Linked DNA regions of Geomonas sp. RF6. The protein of the gene in region 1 interacts with the protein of each later gene in a pairwise test. Links are inferred from orthologs where the notes say so. Each region holds a gene or a part of one and is shown in the gene's direction. Other genes may lie near its edges.

The links.
Region 2: the proteins of LPW11_RS07225 (region 1) and mrdA interact in binary tests that used the Escherichia coli proteins (3 or more experiments, as listed by UniProt). The link is inferred for Geomonas sp. RF6 from one-to-one orthologs.

What each region holds. Positions count from the first base shown.
Region 1 is NZ_CP087999.1:1,689,927-1,704,933, reverse strand. Bases 4,265-7,372 are described here. They hold LPW11_RS07225 (penicillin-binding protein 1A), read left to right. Parts: upstream 4,265-4,615; coding sequence 4,616-7,129; downstream 7,130-7,372. Other genes in these bases: LPW11_RS07220 (HU family DNA-binding protein), read left to right, coding at 7,353-7,372. Also shown: citF (citrate lyase subunit alpha), read right to left, coding at 1-551; LPW11_RS07250 (HpcH/HpaI aldolase/citrate lyase family protein), read right to left, coding at 538-1,458; LPW11_RS07245 (PPC domain-containing DNA-binding protein), read right to left, coding at 1,455-1,940; citD (citrate lyase acyl carrier protein), read right to left, coding at 1,941-2,204; citC ([citrate (pro-3S)-lyase] ligase), read right to left, coding at 2,201-3,196; LPW11_RS07230 (DUF3187 family protein), read right to left, coding at 3,245-4,258; more of LPW11_RS07220, read left to right, coding at 7,373-7,634; pyk (pyruvate kinase), read left to right, coding at 7,812-9,254; LPW11_RS07210 (DEAD/DEAH box helicase), read left to right, coding at 9,609-10,901; LPW11_RS07205 (FprA family A-type flavoprotein), read left to right, coding at 11,030-12,232; replication restart helicase PriA, read left to right, coding at 12,522-14,774. UniProt on the Escherichia coli protein: Cell wall formation. Synthesis of cross-linked peptidoglycan from the lipid intermediates.
Region 2 is NZ_CP087999.1:5,202,354-5,217,206, reverse strand. Bases 7,390-10,343 are described here. They hold mrdA (penicillin-binding protein 2), read left to right. Parts: upstream 7,390-7,876; coding sequence 7,877-9,811; downstream 9,812-10,343. Other genes in these bases: rodA (rod shape-determining protein RodA), read left to right, coding at 9,827-10,343; mreD (rod shape-determining protein MreD), read left to right, coding at 7,390-7,835. Also shown: LPW11_RS22180 (DEAD/DEAH box helicase), read left to right, coding at 1-2,716; LPW11_RS22175 (hypothetical protein), read right to left, coding at 2,787-2,987; LPW11_RS22170 (phosphatase PAP2 family protein), read left to right, coding at 3,227-3,778; LPW11_RS22165 (ATP-binding protein), read right to left, coding at 3,792-4,313; DNA/RNA nuclease SfsA, read right to left, coding at 4,459-5,154; glucose-1-phosphate thymidylyltransferase RfbA, read left to right, coding at 5,458-6,360; rod shape-determining protein MreC, read left to right, coding at 6,497-7,324; more of mreD, read left to right, coding at 7,314-7,389; more of rodA, read left to right, coding at 10,344-10,927; LPW11_RS22130 (tRNA-queuosine alpha-mannosyltransferase domain-containing protein), read left to right, coding at 11,031-12,143; amrS (AmmeMemoRadiSam system radical SAM enzyme), read left to right, coding at 12,628-13,656; LPW11_RS22120 (lysophospholipid acyltransferase family protein), read left to right, coding at 13,758-14,405; rnhA (ribonuclease HI), read left to right, coding at 14,395-14,853. UniProt on the Escherichia coli protein: Catalyzes cross-linking of the peptidoglycan cell wall. Responsible for the determination of the rod shape of the cell. Is probably required for lateral peptidoglycan synthesis and maintenance of the correct diameter during lateral and centripetal growth.

The sequences.
Region 1 (15,007 bases):
GGGCCGAAGATGCCGTTCAGGTTGCCGTACTCGTCGCAGCAGGGGGCGGCGATGAAGGCGCAGTCAATCCCCACCGATCCCTCGATGACCGAGCGGGCCCTCCCCCCGTGGGAGCGGACGATGATCGGGCAGGAGATCTCCCCCTTGCTGGCGAGCTCGCCGATAAGGCCGTTCACGCCGCACTCGAAGCCGGCGATGACGCCGCTCCGTATGTGGGGGATGATCTCCGCATGCACCGGATGGACCGACGAGGAGGCGATCCAGATCCCCTTCAGCCCCATTTCCGCCAGGGTGTTCACCACCATGTTCAGGAGGAAATCGCCGTTTCTCAGGGAGTGGTGGGTGGAAATCGTCATCCCGTCCCGCAACCCCGCCGCGTCGACCGCCTCCCTGAGCGACGAGAGAAGCTTCTTTTCCCCCGGGTTTCGGCGCCTCAATTCGCGCGCGGCGATCTGCCCCGCCGGCTTCAGCGACCACGGGTCCGAGTAGGGGACGAGGCGCCTGCCGGCATAGCTCTCCGGGATCTCCCTGCCGAGGCTATTGAGCGCCATGGATGACCTCCTCGTCCACCGGGGTATCGGTCATGCCGTGGGCGTAGGCCGTCCGCAGCACCCGGGCCGCCCTCTTCACCACGGGGGCGTCGATCATCTTCCCCTTTAAGGAGATCACTCCGGTCCCCAGGAGGCGGGCCCTCTTTATCGCCTCGATGACCTCCAGGGCGTAGGCGACCTCTTCCTCCTTCGGGGCAAAGACGTCGTGCACGACCTCGATCTGGCGGGGGTTCACCAGTGACTTCCCGGTGTAGCCGAGCCTCTTTGCGAGCTCGGTCTCCGCTCTTAGCCCCTCCATGTCGGAGACGTCTGCGAAGATGGTGTCTATCGCCTGGATTCCCGCCGCCTTCGCGGCCCAGAGGATCTGGGTGCGGGCGTTGAAGAGCTCCTCCCCCCCCTTCGTCCGCTCGATCTCCATGCTCGCGGTGTAGTCCTCCGCCCCGAAGGCGAGCGCGAATATGCGAGACGAGGAGCGGCTGATGGCGGTGGCGTTGATGACCCCGAGCGCGCTCTCTATGGAGGGGAGGACGCCGAAGCGGCCGATCGGGAGCTCGAGCTCCTCCTCGAACTCGGTGAGGAGCGTGTCGAGGCGCTCCACGATCTCCGGGGTGTCCGCCTTCGGGAGGCGGATTCCGTCCGGGAGCGCCGGGAGGACCGTCTTCAGGTCCTCGTACCCCCAGCGGGTGTCGAGGGGGTTGATGCGCACGAGGATTTCCTTGTTCCGCTCCGTGTAGTTCTCCAGGAAGCGGCGCACCAGTTGCCGCGCTGCGTCCTTCTCCGCCAGGGGGACGGCGTCCTCCAGGTCGACGATGACCCCGTCGCATTCAAAGACAGGGATGTTCTGCAGCATGGAGGGCATGTTCCCCGGGACGTACAGGAGGGAGCGGCGCAGCTTCGAGTCTGTCATTGCGCTCTCTCCTCGTCGATGTAGATGGTGGGGATCCCGCCGATCTTCGATACGTGCCGCTCCACCCCTTCCACCGTGAGCTCCGAGAGCATGATCTCGCAGGTGGCGAATACCTGCGCCTCGTAGAGGTGCCCCCCCACGACCTCACCGGAGGACTTCCCGAGCATGATGTGGAAGTGGCAGTCGAGAAGGTCGGTCTCCCCCGATCCGGGCATGATGTTCCCGGTGAGGCTCAGGAGCTCGAGAGGCCCCTCTATCTCGTGGATCTGCACCCGCGGTGTGGTGATCGGGAGCTTCGCGCCGGTCTTGATGCCGCGCAGCTTCACGTTTTTCACGCTCCCGAGGGCGGAGACGATGACGGCGTAGCGGACGTCGGCGACATGGGCGAACTGCAGGAGACGGGTGGTGAGGTTTTCCCCGGGGGTGATCTTTATCAGGAAGCGCCTTCCCTGATTGCACTCCTTGTACCAGAGACCTTCCATCTACCCCTCCGCACCCCGCTGGAGCGCCGTCTCCAGACGCGCCTCAATGGCGTAGTCCAGCGCACCGCGGTCGGTGATGCGCACGAGCCCCGCCTCGACCCCGTGACGGGAGAGGACCTCGGCGACCTTCGCCCTTATCAGGTGCTCGAACTGCTTCTTCACCGTGCTCTCGATCTCCACGGCAAGCTCCTCCGCCGGCTCGAGAAAGACCATGAGATCGCTCGACTGCATCGTTCCGGCCTGCGCCTTTCTCGCTATCTTCATCGCCTTCTCTCCCACACCTCTCTCCCCTCGTCGGAAAGGAGATAACCCAGCGTCGACTCCGGAACGAGCTTCTCAAGGGAGTCGAGCTCGCCGTCCAGGAGGGCGCTGCGCACCGCGGAGGCGCTGATGGCGAGATCCCCCGCGCGTTCCCGCTCCACCTCGATGACCTCTATGCCGCACGCCGGGAGGACCCGGTGCATCGCGGCGTTATAGGCGGCGGTTGTCGCGCAGAAAGGTTCCGTGCCGACGAAGCGGCGCACGACTCCGAAAAAGGGGGCGATGCGGCTGGCAAAGAGCTGCAGGTCGAGCTCCATCTGCTCCCGGTGCCCCGGGTCCCCTTCCTTCAGGAAATAGGTCGGGAAGGTGACGCTCGAGATGGCGTACCAGGAGGTCTCCAGCACCGTCACGTTTTCCAGCTCCGCCACACCCCGCCGCACCATCTCGATCCTGCTCTCGAAGGGAAAGAGCGATTTCTCCTCCCGCACGACGAAGAGGTAGAGGTGGTCCACCCTTCTCGCGTTCTCCTCCACGAGGTAGCGGTGCCCGCGGGTGAAGGGGTTGCAGTTGGCCACTATCGCGCCATTGTTCCCCGGATTCACCAGGTGCCGGTGCTCCTCGAGGTAGCGGGAGAGGCCGTTGCCGTACTCCATGAGGGCGCTTTTCTTGTGGGTGACGAGAAGGTTGAAGTTCAACGACTGGAACGAGGGGGCGTGGGCCGGGGAGGTGAAGATGAAAAAGGAATCGACGCCGTGCTCGTAGCCGCGGCGCACGAGCTCGGTGACGATCTGGGCGAGGAGGGAACCCCCCTGGCTCTCCGGCCGCACCGCGAGCATCTTCAGGAGGCGTCCGCTGCGGGCACCGACCGCCTCAGGCGCACCACTGTGGAAGATCCCCACCAGGTCGTCGAAAGGGGGATCGAAAGAGAGGCCGCTGGCCGTGATGAGGGCTTTGGCCTGCTCCAGATCGGTCTTCGATAGGATCGGCACTACCATGGCGGATACTCTAACACTTTCCCATTGTAAACCAAACCATGTATACCATCAGAACTTCGTGGAAAGTGAAAGGTGAAAAGCGACGTCCGGAGAGGCGTTTACGATGATGTCCTCGGAGACTCCGATGTCCAGCGAGGTGCTCTCGGAAAAGGAGATCGTCCCCCCGGTGAGGAGCAGGAGGGAGAACGCATCGAGCTCGTCGAGCGAGCTGCCGTGGTAAAAGGGTGAGTGCCCGGAGAGCTGCACCTTGAAGGCGACCGGGCGCCACGGGGTCCACCCGGCCCCGAGCGACCCGAATCCGACGAGGTAGCGCTCCTGGTCCGGAATGACGTCCCCGCGCGTCTTCGCGAGCCCCCCGAGCGATCCGAAGAAGGCGACGGCGCCGAGGCGCTCGAGGGGGAGGTCCTGCTGCGCGCTCAGCCACAGGGAGAGATCGGTGCTGCCGCTCCCGTGGAGCCTGCTGCTCTCCCCGGTGGGGAGCTTCAGCGCGGCGCGCACGGCGACGGCGCGGCCGTTCTGGAGGTCCTGGTAGAGCTGGTATCCGCCGGTCAGCCGCACGTCGCCGATCCCTCCCCGGGAGCGGTCCATGCGCAGGCGCTCGCGGGAGTCCTTCGTGTAGACGTAGCTGAGGCGGTCTTGCGGCTCCTCCTTGCGCCCCCCTTGCGGCAGTCCGAAGAAGTCGTGCCAGTTCTCGATGAAGTCGTCGAATACGCCCCCCCCCTGGTAGACGAAGGGGATCTCGATCCCCCCCTCCAGCCCCCCCTCGAAGCCGCGGCGCAGCGTCAGCGTCGTGCGCCACGACTCGCCGTCAAGGGTGATCGATTCCCGAGGGGTGTTTTCGATGGCGTTGTTGTTGGCGACGTCGAGCGCCACCCGGGCGAGGTACCTCCCTTTGCCGAGGACCGTCGCGCTCTCCTGCGCCGGGAGGCCGTATATCTGCACCAGGGGGCTCTGGTCCTGCGTGTTGAAGGGGCCGAGCTCCGCCGCACCCGCGGTGGTGCCGGCGAGAAGGAGTGACGGTACAAGGAGCAACAGGCGAAACAGGCGAAAATTTCTCTTCATCGGTCATCCCCTCCACTCATTGAAAACGGAAAGAAGGCAGCCGCTCACTGTATACCCCTCCACACCGCCTTCAAGTCGACTGAAGAGGAAGGTTGAATCCCTCCCTCTACTGTTGTTTGAGGAGAGGAGTGAGTAACTTCTTTTCCCGGATAGTGTGCCAGCTTCTCCTTGTACTTTGATAGGACGCCTGCGTCAATGTCCAAAATTGCGAAAGCCTAATTCTGAGTGAAAAAAGTGAGTCTTCCCTAAGGGTCCGGGTGGTCTGAGGGGGCTTTACACAATAGCCTTGAATTAAATCAGCGTTCTGCGATAATGTGCAGTCTGCGTAATCTCATAGATAGACTGGAGTTTTACCATATGGAGACGTACAAGGCTCGGCCGCGCAGGAAAAAAGAAGGGTCCGGCAAGAAGCTTCTCGCTGGCATAACGCTCGGCGGGGGCGCCCTCCTGGTGCTCGCCTTCTTCGGATATTTCTTCTACCTGCTCGGAGCGCTCCCGAAGGTGGACCGCCTGGCCGACTACCGCCCGCCGATCGTGTCGCAGGTCTTCGGCGAGGACGGCAGCCTCGTCGGCGAATTCTACCTGGAGCGCCGCACGGTCGTGCCGGTGGACAAGATCCCGAGGCGTCTGATCCAGGCCTTTGTCGCTGCCGAAGACAGCAACTTCTACCAGCACAAGGGGATCGACTACCTGGGGATCGTCCGCGCCATCTTCAAGAACACCATGTCCCTTAGAAAGAAGGAAGGGGCTTCCACCATCACCCAGCAGGTGGCGAAGTCGATGCTCCTTACCCCCGAGAAGAAGTTCTCCCGGAAGCTGAAGGAAGCGATACTGGCGAAGAGGATGGAGGAGCGCCTCTCCAAGGACGAGATCCTGTACATCTACCTGAACCAGATCTACCTCGGCGCCGGTGCCTACGGGGTGCAGCTTGCCGCGGAAACGTACTTCGGGAAAGAGGTGGACCAGCTCAACCTGGCGGAGATGGCGATGATGGCCGGGCTCCCGAAGGCACCGAACGCCTACTCCCCGATCAAGCACCTGGACCGCGCGAAGGAGCGCCAGGGTTACGTCCTCGAGAGGATGGTGAAGGAAGGGTACATCACCCAGGCCGAAGCCGACCACGCGAAGGCCTTCCCGGTGGCGATCCACAGCCTGAAGAAGGTGAATCCCGAGCAGAGCGCCTACTTCCTGGAGCAGGTCCGCCAGCAACTGGAGGAGAAGTACGGCGAGGAGCGTCTCTACAAGGACGGCCTGAGAATCTACACCACCATGAACGCGGAGATGCAGAAGGCGGCCTACGACGGCGTGGTGAACGGGCTGAAGGCGCTGGACAAGAGGCAGGGGTTCCGCGGCGCCGCGCGCTACCTCACGGAAGAGGAGGTCGATCCCTTCTGCAAGAAGGTGGAGGACCAGATCGACACCGTGACGCTGAAGCAGGGTGGGGGCTACCAGGGGGTGGTCATCAAGGCCGACCCGGCGAAGGGGGAGCTCACCGTGCGGGTCGGCGACCGCACCGGGATCCTCGACAGGAAGGGGATGGACTGGGCCGGGCGCCTCGAGCTCGTGAACAGCTACGGCAAGCCGGAAGGGAAGCGTGCCATCGCCCTCGGTGCAGTCCTCGAGGTGGTGGCGCAGCAGACGGACCAGAACAGGGTTGGAGCGGTCTTTACCCTGGACCAGACGCCGGAGACCCAGGCGGCCCTCGTGGCGATCGACCCGCAAAGCGGCGGGGTGCGCGCCCTTGTCGGCGGATATGACTTCAGGAAGAGCCAGTTCAACAGGGCTACCCAGGCGCGCAGGAACCCCGGCTCGGCCTTCAAGCCGGTCATCTACGCCGCGGCGCTGGAAAAGGGGATGACCCCTGCCACCGTGATCCAGGACTCCCAGGTGGAGTACGACAGCGGGCAGGAGAAGACGTGGAAGCCGCGCAACTACGACAACATCTACCGCGGGCCGGTCACCATGCGCACGGCGCTCACCAACTCCATAAACGTGGTGAGCGTGAAAATCCTGGAGAGCATCGGCGTGAGGACTGCCATCGAGTGTGCGAAGAGGCTGGGGATCACCTCGCCCTTGGCCGGGAACCTCACTCTGGCGCTCGGCTCCTCCAGCGTCACTCCCCTTGAGCTCACCAGCGCCTATGCGGTCTTCGCCTCCGGAGGATACCGGATGGCGCCGTACTTCGTGACGAAGGTCCTCGATCGCGACGGCGCGGTGCTCGAGGAGATGAACCCGCCGAAGATCCCGGTCTTCACCGATATCTCCAGCGCCGGCGCCCCCCCGGAGGCGAGCGAGGATGCGGACGCATCCCTGACCGGAGAGGGGGCGGCAGCCACCGCCCGTATCGCCGCCCCCGGCACGGCACCCGCGAGACGCGGTGCAGCGGCTCCGAACCAGGTCATCTCCCCCGACGTCGCCTACATCATGACGAACCTCATGGAGAGCGTCGTCACCAGCGGTACCGGCGGGCGGGCCCGGGCCCTTGGCCGCCCCGTCGCGGGAAAGACCGGCACCACGAACGACATGAAGGACGCCTGGTTCGTCGGGTTCGTTCCGCAACTGGTGGCCGGCGTCTGGGTCGGTTACGACCAGGAGCGCAGCCTCGGTGCCGGCGGGTCAGGGGGGCAGGCGGCTGCGCCGATCTGGACCGAGTTCATGCAGCGGGCGCTGGCGGCGATCCCCTCGAAGCGCTTCGAGCCCCCTAACGACGTCACCTTCGCCCTCATCGACCCGCGCACCGGTCGGCTGGCGCGGGAGGGGACTCCGGGTGCTGTGCAGGAGTGTTTCATAAGCGGCACCGAACCGTCCACCTACGACCCGGAACCGGTCCCGGTCCCCGCTCAGGCGCCCCTTCAGGAGCCGGTTCTCTAACCGTCTGTTTTTGCGTCTTTCCGGCGAAAAGAGAGGCGAGCGGGTCCGCAGTGGAGGAAGCTTTCCGGAAACGCCGGAAGGGGCTTCGCGGAGGGGGGGATGGGCGCTAGAACCGCTCCTGGCGCGGGATAAAATCATTTCCGGTGCAAATAAAGCCTTGCAAAGGAAAAATTTATGGTTATAGTGACTTAAATTTTTGCACATAAGAAAAGGAGGGTTAGACATGACAAAAGCAGAACTCGTCGATGCAGTAGCGAAATCGGCTAATCTATCTAAGGGCGCGGCCGAGAAGGCCGTCGGCGCTTTCATCAACAGTGTCAGCGAGGCGCTGAAAAACGGCGACCGGGTTACCCTCGTCGGGTTCGGAAGCTTCGAGGTCTCCGACCGCCAGGCCCGCACCGGCAGAAACCCGCAGACCGGTAGCGAGATCAATATCGCAGCCGCCAAGGTGCCGAAGTTCCGTCCGGGCAAGGCGCTGAAGGACTCCATCGCTTCCGGCAAGTAATCCCTCCCCACATATAGACAAACAGAAAAACCCCGCAGCTGCGGGGTTTTTTCGTTATTGCGCCCCCCTTGAGTTTGCCACCCCCCTCTGCTACGATACTTGTAGTTCCGAGAAACTCATGAGAAACAGACGCCGATCCCCGGACAGTGCCGCCGGGGGAGCACCCGTGAGGCGGACATGATAACCACGAAGAGAAAGACGAAGATCATCGCCACCCTCGGCCCCGCCAGCTCCTCCGAGAGCATGATCGCGGCCCTCATCGAGGCGGGGGTGGACGTTTTCCGGATGAACTTCTCCCACGGGGTGCACGCCGAGAAGGGGGAGCTCCTGCAGCGGGTGCGCATGGTCTCGCAGCGGCTCGGTCGGGCGGTGGCAGTCCTTGCCGACCTGCAGGGGCCAAAGATCAGGACGGGGCATATGGAAGGGGGGCAGATGCCCCTGGTGAAAGGGGAGACGGTGCAGATCACCACCCGCGAAATTCTCGGGCGGGACAACCTCTTTTCCACCGTCTATGCAGGGCTTCCGAGGGACGTGAAGCCGGGGGCGCGCATACTCCTCGATGACGGCCTCATGGAGCTGAAGGTGCTGGAGGTCTCCGGCGAGAACGTGCGCTGCCGCGTCGTGGAGGGGGGGATCCTCAAGAACAACAAGGGGATCAACCTTCCCGGCGTCGACGTCTCCGCCCCCTCCCTCTCGGAGAAGGACCTGGGGGATCTCTCCTTCATCCTGCAGTCCGGCTTCGACTACGTTGCCCTCTCCTTCGTGCGCCGGGGAAGCGATGTGGAGCGGCTGAAGCGGATCATGTACGAGCAGGGCTCCAACCTTCCGGTGGTGGCGAAGATCGAGAAGCCGGAGGGGCTGAAGAACTTCAGGGAGATTCTCGCGGTGTCCGATGCCATCATGGTGGCGCGCGGCGACCTGGGGGTGGAGCTCCACCCGGAGCGGGTGCCGCTGGTGCAAAAGAGGATCATCCGGGAGTGCAACGAGGCAGGGAAGCCGGTCATTACTGCGACCCAGATGCTGGAGTCGATGATCAGCCACGCGCGCCCGACGAGGGCGGAAACCTCCGATGTGGCGAACGCCATACTGGACGGCACCGACGCCGTCATGCTCTCCGGTGAAACCGCCGCCGGCGCCTACCCGCTGCAGGCGGTGCAGACGATGGTGAACGTGGCGGTGGACGTGGAGCACGCCGAGCTGTGGAGGGAGTCTCCGCGCCCCCTCTCCTACAGCAACAACGTCGCCTCCGCGGTCGCCGGCGCGGCGTGCCAGGCGGCAGCTACCTTGAAGGCAAGCGCCATCGTGGTCATGACCCAGTCTGGGAGCTCCGCCTGCCTCCTGTCGAAGTTCCGGCCGCAGCTCCCGATCATCGCCTTCACCGCCAGCACCGAGGTGCAGCGCAGGCTCGCCCTCTGGTGGGGGGTGCGCAGCCAGCCTCTCGGTGCGCTGGGGGGGGCGGACGACCTGATCCCCATGGTGGAGGAAACCCTCCTCAAAAACGGCTTCCGCAAGGGGGACCTCATCGTCATCATCATGGGGATCCCGATGGAGGCGCGCGGCTCCACGAACATGATGCGGGTGTACAAGCTCGGCACCGGGTGGTACTACGAGGTCTTCTGAGAAAAAGGGGCTTTTGGGGGTGGAGTGGAGAAAGCTCTTTTTCTCTTGCATTTCACCTGGCGCTGTTGTAATAATGTGCGGCTGACTGACAGACCCCATACGGGAGCCGGTGCTCCCCCCCATCGATCCAACCCCTCGCATTCAAGAAATCCCCAAGAGAAATGCGGCATAGCTATGGTTGGCAACGATGTACCTTGCCGGTCATAGATTCTTTGCCCCCGATCACCGCAGTGGCGCAGACGCCCTCGTGCGACCGGCTTCTTATTTTTTTTGCCTCATTCATTTCGGCCGTCGTGCTCCTCCCAATTCCGCGAGGAGGATGCGCCGTTTTTCCCCCAGGAGAAAAGGAATTCCATGTCTTTTGAAACGTTGAACCTTGCCCAGCCGATCCTCAAAGCCATCGCCGCCCGCGGCTACACCGACCCCACCCCGATCCAGGAGCAGGCGATACCGCTGGCGCTGGCCGGGAAGGACCTGATCGGCACGGCGCAGACCGGCACCGGCAAAACCGCCGCCTTCGTACTCCCCGCGCTGCAGCGCCTCCTCGTCCCGTCCACTGCGCGCGGCAAAGGTCCCCGCATCCTCGTCTTGACCCCGACCCGCGAGCTCGCAAACCAGGTCACCGACGCGGTGCGCGCCTACGGGAAGTTCATGCGGGTGAGAAGCGGCGCCATCCTCGGCGGCATGCCGTACCGTGAGCAGCTCGCCCTGCTGTCGGCGCCGGTCGACCTGATCGTGGCCACCCCCGGGCGCCTTATCGACCACCTCGAGCGCGGCAGGATGAACCTCTCCCGCCTGGAGCTCCTCGTCCTGGACGAGGCGGACCGCATGCTCGACATGGGCTTCTCCGAGGACGTGGACAAGATCGCCGCCGCCGCCCCGGAGGCGCGCCAGACGATGCTTTTCACCGCGACGATGGACGACGCCATGGCGAAGCTCGCCAAGCGGCTCCTGACCGAGCCGGAGCGCATCGACGTGGCCCCGCAGCAGATCACGAAGCCGCAGATCGAGCAGCGCCTCCACGTGACCGACGACATCAGGCACAAGAACCGCCTCCTGCAGCACCTGATCTCCGACATCAACCTGACGAAGGCGATTATCTTCTCCGCCACGAAGACGGGCGCTGACCAGCTGGCGATGGAGCTCTACTCCCAGGGGCACGCCGCAGCGGCGCTGCACGGCGACATGAGCCAGGGCGCGCGCAACAGGACGATCGTCAATATGCGCCGCGGCAAGGTGCGCCTCCTTGTCGCCACCGACGTAGCCGCCCGCGGCCTCGACGTCTCCGGGATCAGCCACGTCATCAACTTCGACCTGCCGAAGTTCGCCGAGGACTACGTGCACCGCATCGGCAGGACCGGCCGTGCCGGCGCCTCCGGCGTGGCCATCTCCTTCTGCTCCTTCAACGAGGTGGCGTATCTGGACAGGATCGAGAAGTACACCGGGGAGTCGTTGCCGCACCACGTCATCCCGGGGCTCGAGCCGACCCGGCAGTTGCGCCGCACCTCCGGCAACGCCCCCCGCAAGGGGCGCCCCTTTGGCGATCCCCGCAAGAAGGGCGCACCCTTTGCCAAGGGACGCCCGAAGCAGGCGGGTTCGGGGAGAAGGGAGCCGGTCGTGGAATACCGGCACGGCAGGGGGAACTAGTACCCCTTTGCGGGTTGCGCCCCTCCCACCTTTTTGGTAAGGTCAATCGTCCGGTCCGCGCTAATGCGAGGCGGACCGCGCGGTTCCATCCAGAAGGTGCCGGCTTTTAGCCGGCAAAGGGGGTACCAATGGCGGCTATCGAGATTGCTGAAGGTTTGTACTGGATCGGGGTGTACGACCCCGACCTCAGGCTTTTCGACGAACTCTACCCCACTGAATTCGGCACCAGCTACAATGCGTACCTGGTGAAGGGGAACGAGCGCTGCGCCATCATCGACACCGTCAAGGGGAAGCGCCACCAGGAGTTCCTGGACAATCTGCGTGAAATACACGATCCGGCCCGGGTGGATTACATCGTGGTAAACCACTCGGAGCCCGACCATGCCGGATCGCTCCCTTTCCTCCTCGAGATCTGCCCGAACGCCACCGTCCTCAGCACCCAGTCCGCCCGCACCTTCCTCGGCAACCAGATCCACACCCCCTTCGCCTCCAGAGTGGTGAAGGACGGTGACTCCGTCGATCTCGGCGGGCGCTCCCTTCATTTCTTCGCCGCACCTTTCCTGCACTGGCCCGACACGATGTTCACCCTCCTTCGGGAGGACGGGGTTCTCTTCCCCTGTGACGCCTTCGGGGCCCACTTCACCACCGGGAAGATCTTCGCCGACGAGAACCCCGACTTCACCACCGAGATCCGTTTCTACTTCGACTCCCTCATGCGCCCCTTCAAGGAGAAGATCCGCAGCGCCCTCGCGAAGATAGAGGGGGTGGAGGTGCGGATGCTCTGCCCCAGCCACGGGCCGGTTCACCGCAATGACGCGATGGCGCCGATCGATCTGTACAGGAAGTGGGCGGAGCCGAAGCCGCGTGCCGGGAAGAGGGTCGCCGTCTTCTACATCTCTCCCCATGGCAACACGGAGAAAATGGCGGAAGCGGTCCACCGCGGCGCGTCCGGGGTCGAGGGGGTCACTGCCACCCTCTGCCGCATAACCGAGACTTCGCAGAGGGAGCTCCGGGATCTCCTGGAGGAGAACGACGCCCTCCTTTTCGGGGTCCCCACCATCAACCGGGACATTCCGAAGCCGATGTGGGAGGTCCTGGCGGATCTTTCAGCCGTGAGCCTGAAGGCGGAGATCGCGGGAGTCTTTGGCTCCTACGGCTGGAGCGGCGAGGCGTGCAAGATGGCCGAAGAGCGTCTGAAGGCGATGGGCTTCAAGATCCCGGTGCCGTACCTGCGCTTCCCCTTCAAGCCGAAGGAAGACGGGATTGCCGAGTGCGAGTCGCTGGGACGCACCGTGGCGCAGGAGATCATGAAGAAGGAAGTGAAGGCGTAGGCCACGGCGTGGCCGACACCGACTTCGGCATGCCGAACTTTCTGCTGAGCCGGCCACTTCGGCATGCCGAAGTAGCCTTTCGATGTGAAATGTAGGCCGGAATAAGCGCAGCGTTTCCGGCATTTTTGGCCGCTGCAGGCGGCTGAACCCCATCCCCGCCCTGTCCTATCCTTCAAAGGGAGGAGACGCGGCGGCTATCTTGCTGTACAATGCGCTGCTCTCTACGCGCCATCCGTATTTATCGTTTTCCTCTTCCTTACTTTTCCGTTCTTCCGGCAGCAAGGTTTTTATGCCCACATCGCAAGTCGTTGAAGTAGCCATCCCACTCCCTTTGCACGGCCACTTTCATTATCGTGTGCCGGCCCACCTCGTACCGCTGGCGACCCCGGGGAAGCGTGTGCTCGTCCCCTTTGGCAAGAGGAAGATTACCGGCTACCTCCTTGCTCCCGCCGAGGCGGGGAGCGCCGAGCTGAAGGAAGTGCTGGAGGTCCTGGACGACGCCCCCCTTTTCACCCCCTCCGAATTGACCTTCTACCGCTGGATAGCGAGCTACTACTTGCACCCGCTCGGCGAGGTCATCAAGGGTGCCCTCCCTGCCGGTATCAACCTGGAGAGCCGCTTCATGTGCGAGACGGCAGAGGATGGCTCCCTTGTCCGCACCGAGGTTCTCCATGGCGGCAGGAGCGTGCGGATGGAGAAGTTTTACCGCGCCCTTCCACTTCTCGCCCCGCCGAAGCTGAAAGGGAAAGGGGTGGAGATCCTCTCTTTTCTGGAGGAGCAGGGGGAGGCTTCAGCCTCGCTCCTGCGGGAGCGCTTCGGATCGTGCACCCCTCAACTGCACCGACTCGTGGAACTGCAGCTTGCCGAGTGCGAGGAGCGGGAAGTTTACCGAGACCCCTTTCATGCAGAGGTGTACCAGAAGGACACGCCGCTCCCCCTCAATCCTGACCAGACTGCAGCCCACGACGCGATTTGCTCCGCGCTCCGCTCCGAGGCGTTCACCCCTTTCCTCCTTCACGGGGTGACCGGGAGCGGCAAGACAGAGGTGTACCTGCAGAGCATTGCCGTCTGCCTCGAGGCGGGACGCACCGCGCTCGTTCTCGTGCCGGAGATAGCGCTCACGCCGCAACTCGTCGGGCGCTTCAAGAGGCGCTTTGAGTGCGGCATCGCCGTTTTGCACAGCGGCCTTTCCGACGGGGAGCGCTACGACGAGTGGCGGCGCATCAGGCGCGGCGAGGCGCAGATCGTGATAGGTGCCCGTTCCGCGCTCTTCGCGCCGCTGGAGCGGCTCGGGATGATCGTGGTCGACGAGGAGCACGAGACCTCCTACAAGCAGTCGGAAGGTGTGCGCTACAACAGCCGTGACCTCGCGCTGGTGCGCGGGAAGCTCGCCAACGCTGCCGTCGTCCTCGGTTCCGCCACCCCTCTCATCACCACGTACCACGCAGCGATGGAGGGGAGGCTTCGCTACCTCCAGCTGCCCAGCCGGGTGCGGGAGCTCCCGATGCCCGAGACGACCCTTCTTGACGCACGCGGGCAGAAGGGGGAGACGCTCCTCGCGCCGCTGAAGACCGCCATGGAAGAGAACCTGGCGGCGGGGGGGCAGACCCTTCTCTTTCTGAACAGGCGAGGCTTCGCGACCTATCTCGTATGCCAGGAATGCGGCCAGGTCCTGCGCTGCCCCAACTGTGCGGTGACCCTGACCTATCACCGCGGCCGCGGCAAGCACGTCTGCCATTACTGTGACTACGCCATCCCCGCCCCGACCGTTTGCGGCGCCTGCGACGGCGGCGAGATCGTCCTTCTCGGACGCGGCACCGAACGGGTGGAGGAGGAAGTGCAGGAGCTTTTCCCGGAGGCGCGCGTGGCACGGATGGACCGCGACACCACTCGGGGAAAAGGGGGGCATGCACGCGTCCTGAAGAGCCTCGAGGACGGCAGCACCGACATCCTCATCGGCACGCAGATGATCGCCAAGGGGCACGACTTCCCCGGCGTGACCCTCGTCGGCGTCGTCTCTGCGGACTCCACCTTGAACATGCCTGATTTCCGCTCTGCCGAGCGGACCTTCCAGCTGGTAAGCCAGGTAATGGGGAGGGCGGGGCGCGGGGACAGGCCGGGGAAGGTTCTGGTGCAGACCCTGGCACCGGAGCACTACGCCCTCACCTGCGCCGTAGAGCATGATTTCCGCGGGTTTTATGAGCAGGAGGTAGAGTTTCGCCGCGAGGTCGGCTATCCTCCCTTCACCCACCTCGCTGCGCTGACCTTTTCCAGCGTCACCGCCAGGCACGCCGAAGATTCGGCATCCGAGGCCGCGCGCCTTCTGCTGAGGGTGAAGCGCGAGCTGAAGGCGCGGGTCGAACTCCTCGGGCCGATCTCGGCGCCGCTCGGGAAGGTGCGGGGCCGCTTCCGCTGGCAGATCCTCCTGAAGGGGAAGGAGCGCCCCGATCTGCACAAGATGCTTCTCGCGCTGCGGCACGATTTTACCCATCCATCGACTGTGCGGGTGACGGTGGATGTGGATCCGGTGGAGATGATGTAGGAGCGCTGGGCGACGCAGAAGGTCAAAAGGGAAGGCGAGGCCATCACGTTCCCCCCTTTGCGAAAGGGGGACAGGGGGGATTTGACTCGGCCAGGACCGTCCTGCAAAGTGCGCAACTGCTGTGGTCCCAAGCAATTTCTTTGCTTCGACTTCGCAAAAAAGTGGTGGGCCTATGTCGTTGATCTTTGGACTGCCGCAGCACTGCGGTTCGACGACCGAGATGTACTGTTAAA
Region 2 (14,853 bases), 3.5 Mb from region 1 along the record:
TCTGTCGATGGCTCCCGGTTCCGGCCGGCGCATCGTGATCCGTCTCGACCTGGCCGATGACAGGGTCACCGTCTGCCGCTGCTTCGAGGATGGGAGCTCGGTGGAGAAAGGATCCTTCGCCAACGATTCCTACCACTTCGATCTTCGCAATGGTCTCATCGAGCGGATAGCTGATGCGGAGGGGGTGAGCTATTTCAACCGGTTCACCCCTCTGCTGCACAGCGTGAACGCGTCGTGGCTGAAGGTCATGGAGGACGGCTTCGCTCTATCGCGTACCGCCTTCAACGAGCTGAGGCTCTCCCTCTCGGCGGAGGAGAAGATCCATTTCCTGGAGCACGCGGTCTTCATGGTGCGCGGTCGCGAGAGGCGGGTGCGTGAAGTGTCGCCGCAGTACCGGATAAATATCGTGGAAGAGGGCCCTTCCCTGCGCATCGTCGCCGAGGGTGTGGTGGAGGGGATCCCTTTTTCTCTCTCCCCGGAGACCTTCTGGTTTTTCACCCCCGAGGGGCGCAGCACTTTTCCGCAACCGCTGAAGGCCAAAAAAAGGATCGCGTCGATCATCGCTACCTGCTTCGCCGTGGTCGCCTGCCATAGCAAATCTGAACGGGACAGGGAACTGCGCGCCGCGTTCGACTCGCCGGATTTTTTCAAGAGGGGGATCAAGAGCGAAGCTCGCCGCATCGTGAGCCATTTCTGGCAGACACTGAACGAGCGGCACTCCCTCCTGCAGGCGGCGGACGGGGAGTGGCTCGAGGTCCCGGTCGATCCGGTACTCCAGGCGCGCCTGCTGGAGATACCGTGCGCCATCTTCGGCGCCGATGCCCTGTCGCAGGGGGATCGTGTCGGGCACCTCGTCCTCCCTCGCGAGGAGGGGATGCGGCAGCTCTCCCGGTTGCGCCGCGACTGTGCCGCCGCCGGCTTCGATCTCTACTTCCAGGGGGAGCCGCTGGAGACGGTCAGCTGGTCCTTCACCGTCGATGCTACCCATTCTTCCATCGACTGGTTCGAACTGCGCCCCGAAATCCGCTACGAGGGAGAGGTGATCGCCGAGCAGGAGCTCCTCGAGGCGGTGCAGGCGGGGGGGCTTTTCCGGCGAAACGGCGCGCTCTTTCTTCTGGACGACGATACTACCCGCGCGCTGGCCCTCTTCGCCGCGGGGGGAAAGCGGCAGGTGGTGCGCATCCCGCGCCTGCAGATTCTCGACTGGATCGTCCTGCGCAAAAACGGCGTGCGGGTGATCCTCTCGGAAGCGGATGAAAAAATCATCGAAAGCCTCACCAACTTTGAGCGGATCGAGCAGCGCACCCCGCCGGCGGGGCTGACGAGCAAGCTGCGGCGCTACCAGCACGAGGGGCTCAACTGGCTCGCGTTCCTCTACGAGCACCGCTTCGGCGCCTGCCTTGCCGACGACATGGGTCTGGGGAAGACGATACAAGCGATCGCCTTTCTCGCCGCCATAAAGGAGGGTGAGATCGCCAGCGACCTGTCCTCCCCGCTGCCGCACCTCATCGTCGTCCCCCCGAGCCTCATCTTCAACTGGGAGAGCGAGATCGAGCGGTTCTACCCGGGGCTCAAGGTCCTCGTCTACCGCGGGCAGGGGCGCCGGGCTCACTTCGAGGGTGTGGATCTCGTCCTCACCAGCTATGGCGTGGTGCAGCGGGATATCGAGGAGCTCTCAGAGCTTCGCTTCCATGTCATCGTCTTTGACGAGGCGCAGGCGGTGAAGAACATCCATGCGGAGACGACCGGGGCCGTGAGGCGGCTGAAGGGGAGATTCAAGGTAGCCCTCACCGGAACGCCGGTGGAAAATCACCTCGGTGAGTTCTACTCGGTCATAGACCTTGCTGTGCCGGGGCTTCTCGGTCCGTTCGAGCCGTTTCGCCGGGGAATGGCGAAGGAGGGGGATGAATTTCTCGAAACCCTTATCCGGCGCACCCGCCCCTTCGTGTTGCGCAGGAGCAAGGACATGATCGCCGACGAGCTCCCGCCGAAGGTGGAGACCGATATCTACCTGGAGATGACGCCGCGCCAGAAGGCGCTGTACGTGCGGACGGTGGCCCATGTGAAGGCGACGGTGGAGGAGGCGTACCGCCTGAACTCGGCGGCGCAGGCCCGCATCATCTCCCTGACGGCGATCCTGAAGCTCCGCCAGATCTGCCTCTCCACAAAGCTGCTCCTGCCGGAGGGGCGCGACAGTGCGCCGAAGGTGGAGTTTCTGATCGAGCAGCTGGACGAGCTCTTCGACGAAGGGCACAGCGTTCTCGTCTTCTCCCAGTTCACCTCTTTTCTCGACATAGTGCAGGATGCCCTTACCGCGCACGGGACGCGCTTCTCGCGCCTGGACGGCTCCACGCCGGTGTCGCGGCGCAAGGCACTCGTGGAGGGATTCCAGGAGTCGAGCGAGCCGTCTGTATTCCTGCTCAGCCTGAAGGCGGGGGGGAGGGGGCTCAATCTGACGAAGGCGTCGTACGTCTTTCACCTCGACCCGTGGTGGAACCCGGCGGTGGAGAACCAGGCTTCCGACCGGGCGCACCGTATCGGGCAGAAGAACCAGGTGAGCATCACCCGGCTCCTGATGCGCCACACGATCGAGGAGAAGATGATGGAGTTGAAGAAAAGGAAGCTGAAGCTGTACCGGGCGCTGCTGGAGGACTCGGACGGCGACAGCGGCGTCCCCATCGGGAAGGAGGACTTCGAGTTTCTGTTGAGCTCGTAGAGATGGACCTGCCGGAAACGCTGCGCTTATTCCGGCCTACAGACCGCTGCGATCGATTCCGCTCCATGGCTTATGCTGTGCCGGATTGGACCTCCGTTGTCAGGAAGACCTGCAACGGATCGGTCTCCCACGTCACTTCCGGGAAAAGGGCCCGATCGAGGCGCAGGTATGTGCCATCCACCCCCGTCTCCGCCCACCAGCATTCATTCCCGCGTACCGGCAGCTTGTCAAAGAGATACAGCTCACTGTTCTTGTCCCTTGCTACGTACATTCCCCCCTCCTCGTCACCTTTCTTTCCAGCACAGTAGCTAAGGATAGCATAGTCCCTCCCGGTCGACACCGACGCGGCACACTCCCACCAAATATTCCGCGGTTCCGGCGCCTTTTTTCGCATCTCTGCATGTGTATAAGTGTAACCAGTTGAAACTACTGCTTCCGTGATTGACACTCCCGCCTAATGCCCTACAATCGTAGGGGCCCCGAAGCCCATTTTCTAATCCAGGGGGAATCATGCGTAGGGTTTGTTGCGTTGTCATTGCTGCCGTTGTCCTCTGCTCCGCCTCACTTACTCCGGCTTCCGCTGCGAGCCATCATGAAGTGCTGGCTGGCGATGTCCTCCTTGCCGTCGTTCCGGCCGCTGCCATCGGGATCGCCTTCTACAAGGATGACGTCGAAGGGGAAAAGCAGTGGCTGCGAAACATGGTGGCAAATCAGGCTCTCACTTCCGTTCTCAGGCTCGGGTTCAACCAGACCGGGCTCGGTGAGCGCCCGAACGGCCACCCGTATGGCTTTCCCTCCGGCCACATTGCCTTTGCAGGGGCGGGTGCCTCGTTCCTGCAAGAGCGCTACGGATGGAGCTACGGGGTCCCGGCCTGGCTCGCCACGGGGTACATCGCCTACGTGCGTGTGGACAACAACAAGCATCACTGGTATGACGTCGTCGCTGCCGCAGGGCTTGCCTACGGTGTGGGGAAGCTGTTCGTGACGCCGGAAAACGCGACCCACGTTGCACCTGTGATAGGGCCGGAGTTCATCGGGCTGCGCCTGCAGCGATCGTGGTGAGAGACAGGGGGAATCAGCAGCTTTCGGGGGAGAAATACTTGCAGAATGACAGGGTGTTTCTCCCGTTGCTGGAGCGGTAGTTCACCTTGTCCATGATGGAGCTGATGATGAAGAGTCCCATTCCCTTTTCGGGGAGGCAGGCGGTCTCCGAGGGGTCGTATTCGAGGGTGGGGGGACGGAAGGCATCCATCGCGGTGCCGTATTCGGAGATCTCGAAGCAGATCCTGTCGTCGTACAGGATGATCGTGGCCTCGACGGTGAATCCCGGCTTGCAGTGGTAGGCGTGACAGATGGCATTTGTGACCGCTTCCACGACGCATATCTCCATCTCGTCGTGCGCTTCACGCGGCAAGGGGGTGTGGGCACAGATGCCGCGTACGGCGAGACCGACGAGGGAGACGTCACTGAGGCTGCTGTCTATGGTGAGGTGAAGGGTTTTCTTTCTTCGATCGCTGTCGGCGGGGGCAAGGTAGGGAAAAGCGTCGGCAGGGAAGTTTCCGGTTCCAAGCCTTGATGTGTCGATGACGCCGCTCACCTGGAGATCTCCAGGGTCGGTGTGGGTTCTCGCTTCCCTATTTCGGTCGGTATTAGCATCGTCTCTCCCTTCAAGGAGCGCTATTACCCGGCAGGCACTGCTACTACCTTATAACCCCTCACCAAAGCCTTGTCAAATGCGTGGTTTACAGCGAAACCGGAAGACTTCGCACCAGCCGGATTTCCCCCGGGGTCACCAGCGCCTGGTACGCCAAGAGCTCCACACCGGAGTCCGCCGCGACGCGCAGGAGGAGGGCGTATTCAGGGTCTATCGCTGCTGCCGGGGAGAAGCTGTCGGCATCCTCACGCTGCACCACGAAGACGTTGGCGGCGCGGTGCCCGAGTCGCACCGTCTCCATCAGTTCCTGCAGGTGGCGCTGCCCCCGAGTCGTTACCGCGTCGGGAAAAAGCGCCACCCGCTCCCGCACCAGGGTCACGTTCTTCACCTCCACGTAGCACACCCCCCGGCTCCCGCAGAGGAGGAGGTCCACCCTGCTCGCCGCGCCGTAAGGGACCTCGCAGCGAATCGTTTCATACCCGCAGAGCTCTGCGATGACACCCTCTTCGATGGCTTCCCGCACGAGCCTGTTGGGGAGTGACGTGTTGATCCCCACCCAGCACCCGTCCGCCTCGACCAGTTCCCAGCTGTGGGGGTAGCGGCGTTTGGCGCTGGTGCTTACCGAAAGGAGGACGCGGCTGCCGGGGAGGGCGCACCCCATCATCGAGCCGGTATTGGCGCAGTGGGCGGTGACGACTTCGCCGGAGTCCAGCTGGACGTCGGCGAGAAAACGCTGGTAGCGGCGTATCAGGGTTCCTTGAAGGAGGGGGTGAGGCAGAATCATTCGGTTACTCTCTCGGGGGGAGTGCATGGGCCTTCTTGCTGCGGCGACGATAGCACCTGCAAAAGGTCGCTGTCCACCCATTTCCGCCTTGGCCGAGCGGGGGGCGCAGGGGGAAGGGGGGATGAAAAAGGTACGGGACGGAACACTCTTCAAATTATTCCGTGATCCTGATATATTGTGGTGCTGGAGTTGTTGTACTCCGGCAAGAAAAGTTCCCCTTCCGCCAGTCTTAATTACTGTTTGACGCGCTACCCCCCTTGTGATAGAAAAAACCTTTTCGTGAAAACTTATCGAGAGGGCCTAATGTCCGGAATCAAGAAAGGGATTCTGCTCGCCGGTGGCGCCGGGAGCAGACTCTACCCCCTGACCCTGGTAGCAAGCAAGCAGCTTCAGCCGGTCTACGACAAGCCGATGATCTACTACCCGCTGGCGACTTTAATGATGGCGGGCATAGCCGAGATCCTCATCATCTCCACCCCGCAAGATACCCCGCGCTTTCAGGCCCTTCTGGGAGATGGCTCCCGCTGGGGAATCAAGCTGACCTACGCGGTGCAGCCTGAGCCGAAAGGGATCGCGCAGGCCTTCCTCATCGGTGAGGAGTTCATCAACGGCGACCCGGTCTGCCTTATCCTCGGGGACAATATCTTCTACGGGAAGATGGAGCTGGACCGTCTGGTCGGCAACTTCACCTCCGGTGCGGAGATCTTCGGCTACTATGTGCAGGATCCGGAGCGCTACGGCGTGGTGGAGTTTGACGGCGACGGCGTCGTCCTGAGCATCGAGGAGAAGCCGGCACATCCGAAGTCCAACTACGCGATCCCCGGTCTCTACCTCTTCGACAGCAAGGTAGTGCCGATCGCGAAGGCGCTGAAGCCGTCGGCCCGCGGCGAGCTGGAGATCACGGACATAAACAGGGAATACCAGCAGCGCGGCGAGCTCCTGGTGCACAAGCTCGGCCGCGGCATCGCCTGGCTCGACACCGGCACCCACCAGAGCCTCCTTGAGGCCTCGCACTTCATCGGGACGCTGGAGGCACGGCAGGGGCTGAAGATCGGGTGCCTGGAAGAGCTTGCACTGAGGATGGGGTACCTGGACTGCAAGGGGATGGAGGCCGCGATTGCCGCCACACCCCCCTCGAGTTACCGCGAGTACCTGGTCCGGGTGTACAATGAAGCCGGCCTCTGCGGCAGCGGACCGAAGGTATAGCGCACCGGAGCGACCCCTGCAGCCGCCAGCTTCACCGGTCGCTCTGCACCTCCGGGGGCGCTCGGTTCAGCTCCTTCCACATTTACCTATGCCATGAGACAGGGGGCCACGAGCCCCCTTCACTCTTTTAAAAGATATGCGAGAGCTGTTCACCCGATTCAGACGACATCTGGTCGCCGCCCTGTTCCTCCTGGTGGCTTTCCTCACTTACGCCCTCAATCTGAAGAACCGGGATCACGCCAATCCCCTCGAGCGCGGGGTGCTCGGCCTCGTGTCGCCGCTGGCGGCGGGGAGCGCCGCGCTGAGCCGCGTGACGGGCGGGGTGTGGGACGACTACGTGAACCTCGTGGACGTCAGGCGCGAGAACCAGCTCCTCAAGGCGAACCTGAAGCGGCTGAACGAGCAGGTGGTGGCGGCGCGGGAGGCGACGGCGGCGAACGCCCGCCTGAAGGAACTCCTGGGGCTGAAGACCTCCCTCAACATCCCTTCCGTCGCCGTCTCCGTCATCGGCGAGGACAGCTCCGCCTGGTTCAAAACGCTCGTAGTCGACCGCGGCTCCCTGGACGGGCTCGTCGAGGGGATGCCGGTCGTTGCCTCCGGCGGCGTCGTCGGGAGACTGGTGAAGGTCGGGCCGGCGAGCTCGCGCGTCCTTCTTCTTACCGATCACGCGAGCGCCATCGCCGCCGTCATCCAGCGCTCCCGCGCCCGCGGCGTCGTGCGCGGCACCGGGGGGGGACGCTGCTCCATGGAATTTACGGTGCGCGACGAGGACGTGAAACTCGGCGACAGCGTCGTCACCTCCGGCATCGGCGGGGTATTCCCCCCGGGGCTCCCCCTCGGGGAGGTCACCATGGTGAAGAAGGGGGAGTACGGGGTATTCCAGACCATCGAGGTGCAACCGAAGGTCAACATCGCACGGATCGAGGAGATGCTGGTGCTGCTCAGGCCCCCTAATGCTGAATAAGAAGAGCATCCTGAAAACACCGATGGCGCGCTACTGCATGGTCACCGTGGCCTTCACGGCGGCGCTCATCCTGCAACTCACCGTGCTGCCGGCGTACCTCATGGACCCCTTCCAGCCGAACTTCATCATCATCCTGGTGGTGTACCTGGGGCTCAAGAGGCCGCAGCGTTTCTCCCCTCCGGCGGCCTTCACCCTCGGCCTCCTGCAGGACAGCTTCAGCGGGATCTACCTCGGCCTGCACGCCTTCTCCTATCTGTGCATCTACTTCCTGCTGGCGAAGCTCTCGGACCGTCTCTACACCGACAACCGCTTCCTCCTCGTCCTGACGGTCTTTCTGGCGACGGTCCTGAGCGGCCTCCTGTGCCTGCTCCTTTTGGCCGCCTTCTCGGTGTCGAACGGGATCTACAGCTCGATCCTTCCCGCCATCATCCCGCAGGCTCTCGTCAACGCACTGGTGGCGTCCCTTATCTTCTACCTGCCGCACGGTGCGGCAGAGGAGGAAACACAGTGAAGTTCAGAGGCATCCCGGAGGAAGACGGCTCGAGAAGGCTCATGTGGCTTTCCATGGGCGCGTTTTTCATGTTCTTCCTCCTTCTGGCCCGGCTCTGGTACCTGCAGGTCATCGCTACCGCGGACCTGCAGAACCAGTCGGAAAATAACAGGCTGAGGTTCGTGCCGGTGGCGGCGCCGCGCGGTGCGATACTGGACCGAAACGGCAAGGTCCTTGTCTCCAACACCCCTTCCTTCAGCGTCGCGGTCATCCCGAAGGACGTGAAGGACAAGGTGCAGCTGGTAGGTAACCTCTCTCGCTATCTCGGGGTCGACGAGCAGGAGATCCTCGACAAATGGCGCAAGAGCGAGGGGAGGGCGAAGTACTACCCTCTCGTTGTCGCCTCCAACATCACGCGCGACCAGCTGGAGTTCCTGGAGGAGAACCGGCTCGCCCTCTCCGGGGTGAACATCGAGATGAAGCCGGTGCGCGCCTACGCCAACGGTCTGCTCGCTTCGCACCTCCTGGGGTACATTGGGGAGATCTCCGAGGACGAGCTCACCAACGAGAACTTCAAGGAGTACAATCCCGGCGACTACATCGGTAAAAGCGGCATCGAAAGGGCCTGGGAGCGCTCCCTGCACGGCGTCGACGGAGGGCGCCAGATCGAGGTCGACGCGCGCGGGCGCTTCCTGCGCACGGTGGAGGAGACGAACTCCGCCGTCGGCAACAGCATCGTTCTCACCCTCGATCTCGACGTGCAGAAAGCCGCCGAGGAGGCTCTCGGGGAGAGTGCCGGCGCGGCAGTCGCCATGGACGTGAGGACCGGCGAGATCCTCGCTTTTGCCAGCACCCCGGGATACGACCCGACCCTCTTCGCCGGCCGCATGCCGAAGGACAAGTGGAAGGAATACCTGGAAGACAAGAGGCGCCCCCTGGAGAACAAGGCGCTGAAGGGGCTTTATCCCCCCGGGTCGACCTTCAAGATCGTCACCGCCATCGCGGGGCTGGAGGAGGGGCTGATCGACGAACATTCGGCGGTGAGCTGCCCCGGCTACTACAAGTTCGGCAACGCGACCTTCCGCTGCTGGGACAAGAGGGGGCACGGGCATGTGGAGCTCAGGAAGGCGCTGCGGGAGTCGTGCGACGTCTACTTTTACAAGCTGGCGGAACGCCTCGGGGTGGACCGCATAGCGAAATATGCGAAGCTTCTGGGACTCGGGGCGCCGGTCGGGGTGGGGCTGGAGAAGGAAAAGAGCGGCGTCATCCCCACCCAGGAGTGGAAGCTGAAGCGCTACGGCAAGAAGTGGTTTCAGGGTGAGACCCTCTCGGTCGGGATCGGGCAGGGATACGTGCTGACCACCCCGTTGCAGCTCATGTCCATGATGAGCGCAGTAGCCGCCGACGGCGTGCGCTACCAGCCGCACCTCGTGAAGCGTATCGTCGACTCCGAGGGGAAGGCCCTGCAGGAATTCGCTCCGAAGGTGGTGGGACAGTCCGGGATCAAGCCGCAGAACCTGCGCCTGGTGAAGGAAGGGCTGTGGGCCGTTGTGAACGAGGCGCACGGCACTGGCGCCATGGCGCGCCTTGCCGAGGTGCAGGTGGCAGGGAAGACCGGATCGGCCCAGGTGGTGAAGCAGAAGACGAGGGGGGGCTCGCTCGCCTACGAGTTCCGTGACCATGCACTTTTCGTGGCCTTTGCACCGTACCAGAACCCGGAGATCGCCGTTTCCGTGGTAGTCGAGCACGGCGAGCACGGCGGGAGCGCCGCGGCTCCGGTTGCCGGAAAAATCCTCAGGGCCTACTTCGAGAGCAAAGGGGTCATCAAGAAGCCGGTTCCTAAGCGCTCCACCGTGCCGGAAGGGGAACAGCCGGGAGAGGGGGACCAGCCGGCGCTGGAAAAGCCGGGGTCGGTCGATGCGAAGGCTCCGGCGATCAACGTACCGAAAGAGGCGCTGCCGGGGCGGTCGGTGCCTGTCGTCAAGGCGGACCAGTAGCGGTCAGGGGTATTCATGTTTGATAGAAGGCTATTTACCAACTTTGACTGGACCCTCCTGGTCCTGGTGCTCGTGATCTGCGGTGCCGGCGTGGTGAACATCTACAGCGCCTCCCACTCCTACCGGGAGATCGGGACGCCGTTCTTCGTGAAGCAGATCTACTGGATCTCCGCCGGCTTCGGCCTGTGCCTTACCATGTGCAGTCTCGACTACCACATGCTCGAGGACTTTGCGTACTGGCTGTACGGAGGGGTCCTCGGCCTGCTGTTGCTGGTCCTTGTCGCGGGGAAGACTTCCATGGGGGCGACCCGCTGGATCCACCTCGGATTTTTCAGCATCCAGCCTTCCGAGCCGATGAAGATCGTCATCATCATGACCTTCGCCCGGTTCTTCAGCCGGCAGCAGGTCTTCAAGGGGCTGGGGCTCAAGGATCTGGCGCTCCCGCTGGCCATACTGGGAGTCCCCGCGCTCCTCATCATGAAGCAGCCCGACCTCGGGACCGCCATGCTCGTCTCCCTCATCGGGGGGACGATGCTTCTCTATGTGGGGGTGCGCTGGTCCGCGCTCGGCTCCCTCGTCGCCGCCGCCGTCCCCCTTTTCTGGGTCGGCTGGCACTACTACCTGCACGACTACCAGAAAGACCGGGTGTACAACTTCCTCAATCCGGACCTCGACCCGCAGGGGAGCGGCTACCACATCATCCAGAGCAAGATCGCCGTCGGCTCCGGCGCGACCTTCGGCAAGGGGTACCTGCACGGCACCCAGTCGCAGCTGCGCTTTCTGCCGGAGCAGCACACCGACTTCGCCTTCTCCGTCTTTGCCGAGGAGTGGGGGTTCGTCGGCTGCCTGGTCATGCTTCTCCTCTACCTCTTCCTCGTGCTGTGGGGGCTGGGGATAGCAAAGAGGTGCAATGACCGCTTCGGTTCCCTCATGGCAGTCGGCGTCTCCGCCATGCTCTTCTGGCACATCGTCATCAACATGGGGATGGTGATCGGTCTCTTCCCGGTCGTCGGCGTTCCGCTCCCCTTCTTCTCCTACGGCGGCACCTCCATGGTCACCTCCATGGTCGGCGTCGGGATACTCTTGAACATAAGCATGCGCCGCTTCATGTTCTGATAGCGGAAGTACCACCGACACGCCCTCGGCCGGCGAAGGAGCGGTAGGTTCCCCTGGCTTACACCGTGGCCCGGGGCAGACGCAGCAAAGGAGTCTGGACTCAGTGCACATAACCCTGCTCGAGCCGTATTGCACCGGTTCTCACGCCGCCTGGGCCCGGGAGTACGCGCAGCACAGCCGCTTCGAGGTGGAGCTTCTCACCCTTCCCGGAAGGAACTGGAAGTGGCGCATGCACGGCGGCGCGCTGGAACTCGCCTCCCGCTTTCTCGCCAGCGGCAGGCGCCCCGACCTCCTGCTCGCCACCGACATGCTCGACCTCACCACCTTCCTGGCCCTCACCAGGAGTGCGACCGCCGGCTGCCGCTGTGCCCTCTACTTCCACGAAAACCAGCTCACCTATCCATGGTCCCCCGGCGACAGCGACCCCGCGGAAAAGAGGGACCTGCACTACGCATTCATCAACTACGCGAGCGCCCTTGCCGCCGATGCGGTCCTTTTCAACTCGGACTACCACAGGGACTCATTCCTGCAGGCACTTCCCCCCTTTCTGAAGGCCTTTCCGGACTGCAGGGACCTTTCATCGGTCGATGCCATCGCGCGGAAGAGTTCCGTACTCCATCTGGGACTCGACCTGGCGGGGCTGGACGCGCTGCGACCGATGCAGCGGGAGGATGGAGTGGCTCCGCTCATCCTCTGGAACCACCGCTGGGAGTACGACAAGGACCCTGACGCCTTCTTCGCAGCCCTCTTCACGCTCGCGGAGGAGGGGGTCCCCTTCCGGGTGGCGGTAGTCGGGGAGTCTTTCGGGAGATCCCCCGGGATCTTCCAGGAGGCCCGGCGCCGCCTTGGAGAGCGGGTGGTGCACTGGGGGTATGCGGAGAGTTTTGCCGACTATGCCGGGTGGTTGTGGAAGGCGGACATCCTCCCGGTGACCTCGCGGCAGGAATTCTTCGGTGCGAGCGTCGTGCAGGCCCTTTACTGCGACTGCACCCCTCTCCTGCCGCGCCGGCTCTCTTACCCCGAGCACGTTCCGGCGGAGGCGGTCCCGCTATGTCTCTACGACGAGGGGGAATCGCTGGTGGACCGCCTGAGGGGGCTCTTGCTCGGGGCGGAGGAAAAGACGGTCCTCAGAGAGCATGTGATGCGGTACGACTGGAGCATTCTCGCTCCCGCATATGACCTGTTCTTTGAAAAGCTCGCGCGCGGCGGGGAGTAAGCCATTTTGAGCCCGTGCAGGCTCGATTGGTCAGCCGGCCGCAGCTGGTCGCTACAAAGAATCCGGGTGCCCCCGCGCTGGAGCGTAGGCATCTTGCCTGCGATGGCGGCGCAGCCGCCACAGACCGCGCGGCTGGCGCCGCGGCTACAGGCTGGGAAGCCTGTGCTCCAGCGCGGCGCCACCAGCGTCCCCTCCTGTCAGAGAGCGGATACAGTTCCTTTAGCAGAGCAGGAGCTCAGGCGTCCCCTCCCTTTCAAGGGGAGGGACAGGGTGGGGATGGGTTGAAAGGGGAGGGTCGCACTGCCGACAGCTTAGCTTAAATCTGGTGACCGGAAGTGGCACAAAACCCCGTACCCGCAACTGAGGGATACACGTTTTTTTCAATGTTTTCGCGGCTTATCGCTGGAAAATCCCGCCGAAGATGCTAAGGTTGAACCCGGTGCGTAGCTGGCGCCACTGTCACCTGGAGGGAGGACCTGTCCGGATGAAAGAGGCCATGTTCTACGAGAAGCTGGAGGAGTCGAAGGTCCGCTGCGGTCTGTGCCGCTTCCGCTGCCTCATCACCTCAGGACAGCGCGGCCATTGCCGGGTGCGGGAAAACCGCGACGGCACGCTCTACTCCCTGGTCTACCGCCGCGCAGTGGCGGAGCAGGTGGACCCCATCCAAAAGAAGCCCCTCTTTCACCTCCTTCCCGGCACCACCAGTTATTCAGTCTCGACCGTCGGGTGCAACTTCCGCTGCCTGCACTGCCAGAATTACGGCATCGCCCAGCCATACCCCCCCGATGTGGAAGGCTCCGGACACGACCTCTCCCCTGAGGAGATAGTGAAGCGGGCGGTCGACGCCGGGTGCCGCTCCATCGCCTATACCTACACGGAGCCGACCATCTTCTATGAGTATGCCTACGACACCGCAGTCCTTGCCAAGGAGGCGGGGCTGAAGAACGTTTTCGTCACCAACGGCTACATCGAGGAAGAACCGCTGAAACGGATCGCTCCCTATCTCGATGCCGCCAACATCGACCTCAAGGGGTTCACCGAGCGCTTCTACCGCGAGACGGTGCAGGCCTCGCTCGACGAGGTGCTGGAGTGCATCAGGCACTACAAGAAGCTGGGGATCTGGATTGAGCTCACCACCCTGGTGATCCCGGGGCGCAACGACGACGATGAGCAGCTGCAGGGGATCGCCCGCTTCATCGCCGACGAGCTCGGCCCCTCCACGCCGTGGCACGTGACCCGCTTCTCGCCGCGCTACAAGATGAGCGACCTCCCTCCGACCCCTACCGAAAGTCTCCGCGCCGCCGTCAGTACCGGCGTCTATGCCGGGCTTCACTACGTGTACCAGGGAAACGTCCCGGGGGAGGGGGGGGGAAATACCTACTGTCCCGGCTGCGGCGCCCTCCTCATCAGGAGATACGGCTACCTCGTGGAGAAGAACCTCCTGTCCACCGGGTGCTGCCCGTCGTGCGACTCCCGCATCGAAGGTGTCTGGGACGGCGCCTCGGAGAGCTGAGCTCCCGTCCCCGGTAGAGCCGCGGGAAACGGGTTGCCCGCCGCGCGTCATTCATGCTATAAACCGATAACCGTAGCCATTTCCCTCCCGAAGAGGTCTTCTTGAAGGTTTCACTGCTGCGCCGTTTCTGGGTCACCTTCTCCGCCCGCGTAATCGGCGTCTATGCCGCAAGAGTAAACCGTTTCCGCGTCTCCGGGGCCGACAACATCCCGAAATCCGGCGGCGTCCTCATTGCCAGCAACCACATCTCCGCCTACGATACCGTTTTTCTCCCCTGGGCCGTGCTGCGCAACCACCCCATGCAGATGATCTGGGCTCCGGCGAAGGAAGAGCTCTTCCGAAACCGGCTCATGGGGGCCGTGTACTCCTCCTGGGGCGCCTTCCCTGTCCGCCGCGGCAGGGACATCCGCGCCGGGAACAGGATCAAGGAGCTCCTCGTCGACCACAAGGTCATGCTCTTTCCGGAGGGGACGAGGCACAAGGACGGGCAGCTCGGGAAGGGTAACCGCGGCGTCGGGAAGATCATCTATGACTCGAAGCCGGTTGTCGTTCCCGCCGCCATCAGCGGAGTGAACCACTGGCCCTTCCCCGCCTTCGGGGCACAGGGGAGCGTCGCCTTCGGAAAGCCGTTGAACTTCGACGACCTTTACCTCCTCCCCGACTGCAAGGAGACGCACCAGATGATCGTGGACCGCGTCATGGGAGAGATAGCAACACTGCTTGGCAGGGAGATTTCGGATGCACGTTGAAATATTCTGTGACGGTGCCTGCAGCGGTAACCCCGGAGTAGGGGGGTACGGCTCCATCCTGCGCTGTGGAGAGAAGGAAAAGGAGATCTCCGGCGGCGAGGAGTTGACCACCAACAACAGGATGGAACTGACCGCGGCCATAAAGGGGCTGGAGGCGCTGAACCGGCCGTGCGAAGTGACGATTACCACCGATTCGCAGTACCTTGTGAAGGGGATGACGGAATGGCTTCCCGGATGGGTGCGGCGGGGGTGGGTGAACAGCAAGAAGGAGCCGGTGCTGAACCGCGACCTCTGGGAGCGCCTGATGGAGCTTTGCAACCAGCACAAGGTGCGCTGGGTCTGGGTGCGCGGCCACAACGGGCACGACGAGAACGAACGCTGCGACGAGCTCGCCCGCTGCGCCATCGACACCGTGCGCAGAAGTGCCGCCACGAAGCTTCGCGCCCGG